Regions from separate parts of the Parajatrophihabitans canadensis genome, predicted to be linked through region 2. Evidence: riboswitches for the same ligand, from Rfam matches in the RefSeq annotation. Region 2 holds a riboswitch; the other holds the start of a gene.
The links. Region 2 has a riboswitch for cobalamin ahead of ACSMXN_RS14560 (putative cobaltochelatase). Riboswitches for the same ligand answer to the same signal wherever they lie in the genome.
Positions count from the first base shown of each region.

Region 1 (4,417 bases), 420 kb from region 2:
CCGCGCCTCAGTCCCGGATCAAGCACCGCCACGACGGCTGAAAGCGCTGCGGGGGCCGAGGTCGTATCTCTGCTCTCAGATCTCATCCGGATCAACACCTCGAATCCGACGCACCCTGAACGACCAGCGGCAGAATGGGTGGCCGCTCGGCTCGACGAGGTCGGCATCGAATCGGTCATCCTTGAATCCGAGCCCGGCCGTGCATCAACCATCGCGCGGATCAAGGGGACGGACCCGAATCGTAAGCCGCTGTTGATCCACGGCCATCTCGACGTCGTTCCGGCCGAGAAATCGGAATGGTCGGTTGACCCGTTCGCAGGCGAGGTGAAGGACAACTATGTCTGGGGCCGGGGCGCCGTGGATATGAAGAATATGGACGCGATGACGCTTGCCGTGGTCAGGGATTGGTCGCGGCGAGGCATCCAACCGGACCGCGACATCGTCCTCGCCTTCGTATCGGACGAAGAAGCCGGCGGCCTCAAAGGTGCGCACTGGCTGGTCGACAATCATCCTGACTACTTCGCCGACTGCACCGAAGCGATTAGCGAGGTCGGCGGGTTCTCGGTGACAGTTGGGGGCGACCTGCGTCTATATCTGATCCAAACCGCTGAAAAGGGCATCGGGTGGCTCAAGTTGCGCGCAGAGGGGCGACCGGGGCACGGCTCCATGGTGCACGGTGATAATGCCGTAACGGCTCTCGCGCGCGCGGTCACTCGAATCGGGGAGCACGAGTTTCCCGTCCACCTGACTCCGACTGTTCGCGAGTTTTTGAGTCGAATCGCCACCGTGACCGGGTTGCCGATCGATCCCGACGATCCAGGTTCGGCTTTGCCGCAACTCGGCGGTATGGCGCGGATGATTGGTGCATCCCTCCGCAATACGGCGAACCCGACGATGTTGTCCGCGGGATACAAGGCCAACGTCATTCCGTCTTCGGCGGAGGCGACAATTGATGCGCGTTTCCTGCCTGGCCATGAACCGGAGTTGTTCGAGACGATTGATGCGATCATCGCCTCGGCCGCCACGCCTGGCACCTCGATATCCAGGGAGTTCGTCACCAAGGACATAGCAGTCGAGACCGAGTTCGACGGCGAGATCGTCGATGCCATGGCGGCGGCGTTGAAGGCCGAGGACCCGTCCGCGATCGCGGTGCCTTACCTGATGTCGGGCGGCACGGACGCCAAGTCGTTTTCGCAACTCGGTATCCGAAACTTCGGCTTTTCGCCGTTGCTCTTGCCTGCCGATCTTGACTTTTCGTCACTGTTCCACGGCATCGACGAGCGCGTGCCCGTGGATGCGCTGCAGTTTGGCGTGCGCGTTCTCGATCGGTTCCTGAAAGCGTGCTGAGCCACGTTCGTAGCGGTTGGCAGGCCAGCGCCAGCTGAACCCGGGTTAGGCGATCAGACCCGGCATCGGCAGGGCATCAGCCAAGCGGCGTTTACGTCTGAGCAGGATCTGACGGGAGCCGTCCTCGTATTTGCGGACTCGAGCGAGTTCCCAGCCGCCATATTCGGCGTGTAACGCCAGCCGCACCGCCGCGTTCACCCTCGTGACATCGGAGGGGATGCGCAGCGGTGCGTACTCCCAGTCTGGATCAGAGTCCGCCCTGTTCTCTGTCGGCATCCCGCAATTGTGCCTCTAGATGTCATCGAAATCAGCACCCGGGAGCGGATCTGAGCCCACTTTGCCAAAATATGCGGGGATCGGACCGCGCCGATGCGCGCGGTGGCCGTGCCTCAGATCGTTCCATCAGATCGGATGCCATAGCAGTCGTTGTGGATCGCATCGGCAAGCGGTCGACGAGCACGCCAGCCGTGCCGTTCCAGATCGGGAATGGTGGCGAGCTCAGACACGGGACCCACACACAGCCATGCCACCGGGCGTATTTGCGTCGGAATCTTCAACAGGCGCTGCAGAAATTCCTCCCGGTAAAAGGAGACCCAGCCGAGACCGAGTCCTTCTGCCGTCGCTGCCAGCCACAGGTTCTGAATCGCCAAACAGGTGGAATACAAGCCCGCATCGGCAATTGCGTGCCGTCCCAAGATCGCCGGACCACCCCGTTCAGAGTCGTACGTGACGACGATGCCAACGCTCGAGTCCATGATCCCTTCTATCTTGATTCGGCTGAAGGTTCGCTGCTGCACCGTTGTCAACGACTGCTCGAAAACGCGCTTCTCCTCTGATACATGCGCCTTGAAGGCCCGTCGCAATTCCTGGCTACGGACGATGACGAAATCCCACGGCTGAGTCAGGCCCACGCTCGGCGCTGAGTGCGCTGCCCCCAAGACGCGCCGCAGGCTGTCAGGATCGAGTGGCGCACCCGTGAACTCGGCTCGTACGTCGCGCCGGCGCTCGATCGCGTCATAGACGTCCATAAGTGGGCGCAGCGCAGCTCGCGCTTGTGTTGTGTTGTCAGTCCGTTGTGGCGTCGATGTCATGGCAGGCTCCCGCATCCGGCCGCCGAGGCGGCATTCTGAGCGAGGCCGGTCTTCGGACTTCCGGATCGCTGTCGCGAGATCGCCTTCCCAGGCCGTTGAGCCCAGTGACTGCGCAAAGCGCGTGATCTCTGACTAGCCGGTTACCGCAGCGGGCCCTGTGCCGGAGTCGCACCGGCTTTCCGATTCTCCCCGGACGGGGCACCTCGCAGGTATTGCCAAATGGCACCCTAGCCTTCGAGCTGCGATCACAAAGCTGCGGCCATCATCCTCGCCGTAGCGAAGGCCGGTTCAGCCGAGGAAATCGCGTAAGGCGGTTCGTCGCGGCTTTGATCCGATGTCGTGGACAGCGCGGGCCACCGCTGGCCCCGCGCCATGGACGATTGACAGATGCCGCTGCGCCCGCGTCAGTGCCGTGTACACCAACGGACGGGACAACATCCGGCCACCTTCGGGCGGCAGCACCACGATCACCGCACCGAATTCCGAGCCCTGTGCGCGATGGACAGTGATGGCCCAACCGTGACTGATGTCGGCGAGCACCTTGCCGGTAACCTCGGCCGGCCCGGATCCGAAATCTATCGTCACGACCTTGTCGGCGACCTTGGTCACCACTCCGACCTCGCCATTCGCAAACCCTGTCGGCGTCACCTCGAGGTGGTTGGCGGTGGCGACCACCCGATCTCCCACATCGAATCGACCGAACAGCTGTTTAGACACGGGTGGATTCAGTTTCGCCTTGAGGGCCGCGTTGAGGGCGATCGTGCCGGCGGGACCTTTGTGTACCGGCGTCACGACCTGTATCTGCTCGGTTTTGATACCGAGCGCCCGGGGGATCGAGTCCGTCATGAGCTGTACGACGCGGTGCGCGCATTCGGCAGAGCCACGCGCTGGGACGATGACCACCTCCCGATCTGGCGAATCTACGGCTGGCAGATCACCTTCACGGACTGCGGTGGCCAGGCGCGCGATCGCGCCGCCCGCGTCCTGCCGGTAAAGCGTCGTAAGTTCAACGACAGGGACGACGGCCGAGGCAATCAGGTCAGCGAGCACCTGGCCAGGCCCGATTGACGGTAACTGGGCAGCATCGCCGACGATCATCAGGTGGGTACCGTCCGCGCACGCACGCAGCAGCGCGGCGGCGAGTTCCACATCTAGCATCGAGGCCTCATCAACGACGACAAGATCCTGATCGAGCGGCCAGTCAGGTCCGCGCGAAAAGCCGGCTGAGAAATCGACGATAGCGCTGGTGCCGTCCGTACCCGTTGTCGCACGCGGCTGAACGCCGAGCAGACGGTGAATCGTTGTGGCCTCCGCATCGCAGAGCTCGGCCAGGCGCTTGGCCGCGCGTCCGGTCGGCGCCGCCAGAGCCACCGATTTTCCGATCCGTTCCGCTTCACGGACGACCGTCGCCACAGTGCGGCTCTTTCCCGTTCCCGGGCCACCGGTCAACACGCTGACACCGTGGTCAAGGGCGTTGTCGACGGCAGAGCGCTGGACCGAGTCGAGCGCATCAGGATCAATGACCTCAGACTTTCGCCGCTTGCCGGCACGCGCCTTTCCGATAAGTGCGGCGGTATCAGTAAGTCGATGAATCGCCTCGGCAATCGCGCGTTCGGCCTCGGCATACCGTTTGAGAGCCAGTTGAGAATCGACCACCGAATCTAGGGCCTCGACGACCTCACCGGCGCACGCATCGGCGATGGCTTTAGCCGGATCGGCAACTCGGTGAAGTTCTAGATCCACCGTGACTTGCTCTACCGTGCTGACGGTGTGGCCCTCGCGAGCGGCCTGGCTGAGCGACCAGCCGACGAGCGCGCGTGAGCGTCGGGGATCGCCTTGCAGTACACCGGGAATCGCTGCGCGCCCGAGGGCGTCGGCGTCGGCGACCTCTACTCCGGTGAGCTGGAGCAAGCGCCAGGGGTCATCCTTGAGCAACCGCTCCGCCCCTGGGCCAAAGGTTTCCACCAGCCTTCCAGCCA
Region 1 is NZ_CM132445.1:2,583,471-2,587,887, reverse strand. It holds gene ACSMXN_RS12580 (M20/M25/M40 family metallo-hydrolase) at 1-1,347, shown strand, start outside; gene ACSMXN_RS12575 (DUF5703 family protein) at 1,393-1,623, opposite strand; gene bluB (5,6-dimethylbenzimidazole synthase) at 1,737-2,375, opposite strand; cobalamin riboswitch at 2,465-2,659, opposite strand; gene ACSMXN_RS12565 (AAA family ATPase) at 2,727-4,417, opposite strand, start outside.
Region 1: linked by a shared signal. The riboswitch ahead of bluB (5,6-dimethylbenzimidazole synthase) and the one ahead of ACSMXN_RS14560 (putative cobaltochelatase) in region 2 are both predicted to bind cobalamin.

Region 2 (4,417 bases):
CGACCGCCAACTGACGGGCCTCGCCAGTGCCACCCAGCAGGAGAATTCGCATTTCAGGAACCGGATCGTTCCCGGCCAGCGGAATAGAGGTAGCTGTCTGGGAAGCCTGCGGCCGCGAGAACCTTGCCCACCACGATGACAGCGGTTCGCTTGACACCACTCGCTCTGACCTGACTCTCGATATCGGCCAGGGTGCCGCGCAAGATGACCTCGTCGGCGCGGCTGGCGTAGGCAACGACAGCAACCGGGCAGTCAGTTCCGTAGTGCGGAATCAGTTCGGACACGACTACGCCGATCCGCTGTACGGCAAGATGAAGAATCAACGTGGCCCGAGCCGCGCCGAGGGCGGGCAGCTGCTCACCACTAGGCATCGGCGTCGCGCGCTCTGCGGTTCGAGTCAGGATGACAGTCTGGCTTACCCCCGGCACCGTCAGCTCGCGCTTGAGAGCAGCCGCGGCAGCCGCGAATGCGGGCACGCCCGGTACCACGTCGTACGGCACGCCCTCAGCGTCCAGGCGTCGCATCTGTTCAGCCATCGCGCTGAAAATTGACGGGTCACCGCTGCACAACCTGGCGACGTCATGACCTTGCCGGTGCGACTGCACCAGCGCAGCAGTGATCTCATCCAATGTCATGCCTGCTGTGTCGATGAGCTCCGCACCGGGCGGACAGTGGGCCAGAACCGCTTGCGGAACGAGGCTCCCCGCATAAAGACAAACCGTGGCCGAAGAAAGAATCGCCTGAGCTCTCAGCGTAATCAGATCCGGAGCTCCGGGACCCGCACCGATGAAATGGACCGTCACGCGCGCCACGTCCATTGCGTAACCGGCATAGCTGGACGCCAACCCCTGAAGTCCCCTACCGGCTCAGCACGCTGAACAGCGATGCGGACGAGTGAGCCGCCTCGTTCAGCGTGCCAGCGAGCAAGAACACTTTCGGTCTCCAGAGTCACACCGTTTGCGACGAGCCGTCCACCTGGGCTCAGGGCGGCTACGCATGCCTCGAGAACACCGGGCACCGAGACCGCCCCGCCAACGAAGATGGCGTCCGGCGCGGCTAGACCTGCCAACGCCCCCGGCGCCTTACCAGTGACAATCTGAATGCCTGGAACACCGAGTGCGTCGGCATTCCTGCGCACGCGTGCGGCGCGGTCCGGACGAGGCTCGATTGAGATTGCACGGCAGTCGGGATAGCTACGCAGCCATTCGATACCAACACTGCCCGAGCCGGCACCGACGTCCCACAAGAGCTGCGCGGGTAAGGGTGCCAGCGCCGCCAACGTGACAGCCCTGATCTCTGATTTGGTGATCTGACCGTCATGCTCAAATGTCGAGTCCGGCAGTCCCGGGCCTCGCGGGATCGGCACGACACCACTGTCCAATCGGAGCTCGATCGCCAATATCGCCAGCGAATGGTCGGCCTGGGGCGACCAGTCGGCCGCCGTCGTCCGGCAGGACGCCTCACCCGGAGCACCTAGCTGGGCAAGCATCGTGAGGGTGCTCGAGCCAAAGCCCAGCCCGACGAGCATGGCGGCGATTGCCGTGCATTGCACTGATGATTCCAACAAGACGAGCACCCGACGATTCGGGTAGAACGCTGCCTGGAGGGCGGCAGTTGGTCGCCCGACGACGCTGAATACGTCAGCCTCCTCGACCGGCCAACCAAGTCGGGCGCAGGCCAATGAGACCGAAGACACATGAGGCAAAACCCGAACCACATCAGCGCCGAAATGACGGACGAGCGTGCCACCAATGCCAAAGAGAAGGGGGTCGCCGCTCGCCAACACGACCAAACGCTTCGCTGCACGTTCAGCGACCAAGGCTGGCAGGGCGGGAAGCAGCGGAGCGGGCCAGGCGCGCCGCTCGGCCACGATTTCGGGCGGTAGCAGCTCCAGCTGCCGTGCGGCGCCGACTACGACGTTTGCGCTGGCCAAAGCAGACCGCGCGCTGACATCCAGGCCATTCCAACCGTCCGCGCCGATGCCGACGACGATGATCGGCTCGAGCGAAGCGTCGAGTGGCGGCTCGACTGGCGGCTCGAGCGGCGGCTCGAGTGGCGGCTCTGGGACCACGGGATCTGGCACAGGTGCAGTCTGCCGCACATGCGACGGGTACCTCACGTTGACTCACGATGCTGGCGATCATTAGGGTGAAGACCGCGTCAAGGCGATAGGAAGCTGGTGAGAATCCAGCACGGTCGCGCCACTGTGAATGGATCCGGTCGACACGGTCGGCATCCGAGTCAGACACTGCGCCTTGACGACGCCCGACGAGTAGGGACGCAGAATCCCTGAAGGAGGCTCCTCATGAAGAGCATTCACGTACCCTCCGAGGGGTAGCGTGAAGCCCGCACCAGCCTCGCAGCTCACGTTTGCCCGCGGCTGAGCGGTCCTGATCGCAATCAGCCAGCCGAGCCGTTCCATTCGTCAGGAGTTTCACCGCGTGTCGCAGTTCCCCTTCACAGCAGTGGTCGGCATGGACGATCTGCGCCTGTCGCTGATCCTCAACGCAGTTTCGCCCGCCATCGGGGGTGTCCTGGTCCGGGGCGAAAAAGGAACGGCGAAGTCAACCGCGGTTCGCGCGCTGGCGACCGTGCTACCCAGACTCGCGATCGTCGAGGGCTGCAGATTCCAATGCGATCCCGGCGAACCCGACCCTGCCTGCCCAGATGGTCCGCATTCGCCAGACCAACCTGTTGCGATCCGACCGGCCCGGCTTGTGGAGCTGCCCGTAGGTGCCAGTGAGGACCGCCTGGTCGGCTCACTCGATATCGAACGGGCACTAACCGACGGGGTCAAGTCTTTCGAGCCGGGCCTGCTGGCCGGCGCGCACCGCGGCGTCCTTTACGTCGATGAGGTCAATCTGCTGCACGATCATCTGGTAGATCTGTTGTTGGACGCGGCAGCTCTGGGTACGTCCTACGTCGAAAGAGAAGGCGTCTCGGTAAGGCACGCCTCCCGCTTTCTGCTGGTGGGCACGATGAACCCCGAAGAGGGAGAACTCCGTCCGCAGCTGCTCGACCGCTTCGGTTTGACCGTCGAGGTATCTGCGCCTCGAGAGCCCGCGCTGCGGGCCGAGGTGGTGCGGCGCCGGCTCGCCTTCGATGCAGACCAAGCACTCTTCCTCGAGCGCTTCGCCGACAGCGAGCGCGAGCTCAGCGACCGCATAGTCGAGGCCAGAAGGCTGTTACCCGAGGTAGAGCTCTCCGACGAGGCGCTGCAGCAGATCACCGCAGTGTGCGCATCCTTCAACGTCGACGGGCTACGAGCGGACATCGTCACCGCGCGGGCCGCATCGGCGCATGCAGCCTGGCAGGGCAGGCGCGAGGTCACCGAAGAGGACGTACGAATCGCCGCCCAGTTGACTTTGCCGCATCGCCGCAGACGGAACCCTTTCGATGCGCCAGGTCTCGATCAAGATCAGTTGGAGCAAGCGCTGGCCGATTCCCGTCCTCCGGAACCTGATCCTGATCCCGATCCCGATCCCACCTCGGCGCCCACCGACCGGGCCGATAGCGACAGCGACGCTCCGCCCAGCGGGGGGCCGGACACCCCAGACACCGACTCGACCGAACGCGGCCCGAACAACTCGTCAGGATCGGGCGAGCGCGTCGCCGCCCCGTCAGCGCCGTTTCGCGCACGCAGATTAGAGGTTCCGGGCCTGGGAGCCGGTGCGGCGGGACGCCGGTCTCGCGCCGAGACCGATCACGGCCGCACGACGCGCGCCCAGCCGCCGATTGCGGCGGTCAAGCACATTCACCTGAATGCCACGATAATCGCGGCCGCACCCCATCAGCGCCGTCGTGGACGTACTGGACCGGGCTTGCTGATCCGCAAAGACGATCTTCGCGAGGCCGTCCGGGAAGGCCGAGAGGGAAATCTGATCTTGTTCGTGGTCGACGCCAGCGGATCGATGGCAGCCAGATCACGGATGAGCGCGGTAAAAGGCGCAGTGCTGTCGCTGTTGCTCGATGCCTACCAGCGCCGCGACAAGGTCGGGCTCATCTCCTTTCGCGGCCAGGACGCCGACTTGTTGCTGCCCCCCACATCGTCGGTCGATGCGGCGGCAACCCGGCTCGAGGTCCTGCCAACCGGCGGTCGCACTCCCCTGACCGCGGGCCTACTGCGGGCACACGAGACGTTGAGAGTCGAGCGCATGCGCGATCCGTTACGCCGTCCATTGCTGGTTGTCGTCACCGATGGTCGCCACACGGCCGGTCAGGATCCAGCGCCCGCAGCACGGCTACTGGCCGAGCAGCAGATTGCGAGTGTGGTCATCGACTGCGAATCCGGTCCCGTACGACTGAACATGGCCGCAGCGCTTGCAGAATCCCTGGCGGGTGATTGCCTACAGCTCTCAGATCTCGCCGCAGGCACGCTGGCCGACGCTGTCCGGGTTCTGAAGAACGCGGCATGAAG
Region 2 is NZ_CM132445.1:3,003,310-3,007,726, forward strand. It holds gene ACSMXN_RS14545 (cobalt-precorrin-6A reductase) at 1-52, opposite strand, end outside; gene cobM (precorrin-4 C(11)-methyltransferase) at 54-803, opposite strand; gene cbiE (precorrin-6y C5,15-methyltransferase (decarboxylating) subunit CbiE) at 800-2,083, opposite strand; cobalamin riboswitch at 2,147-2,272, shown strand; gene ACSMXN_RS14560 (putative cobaltochelatase) at 2,475-4,415, shown strand.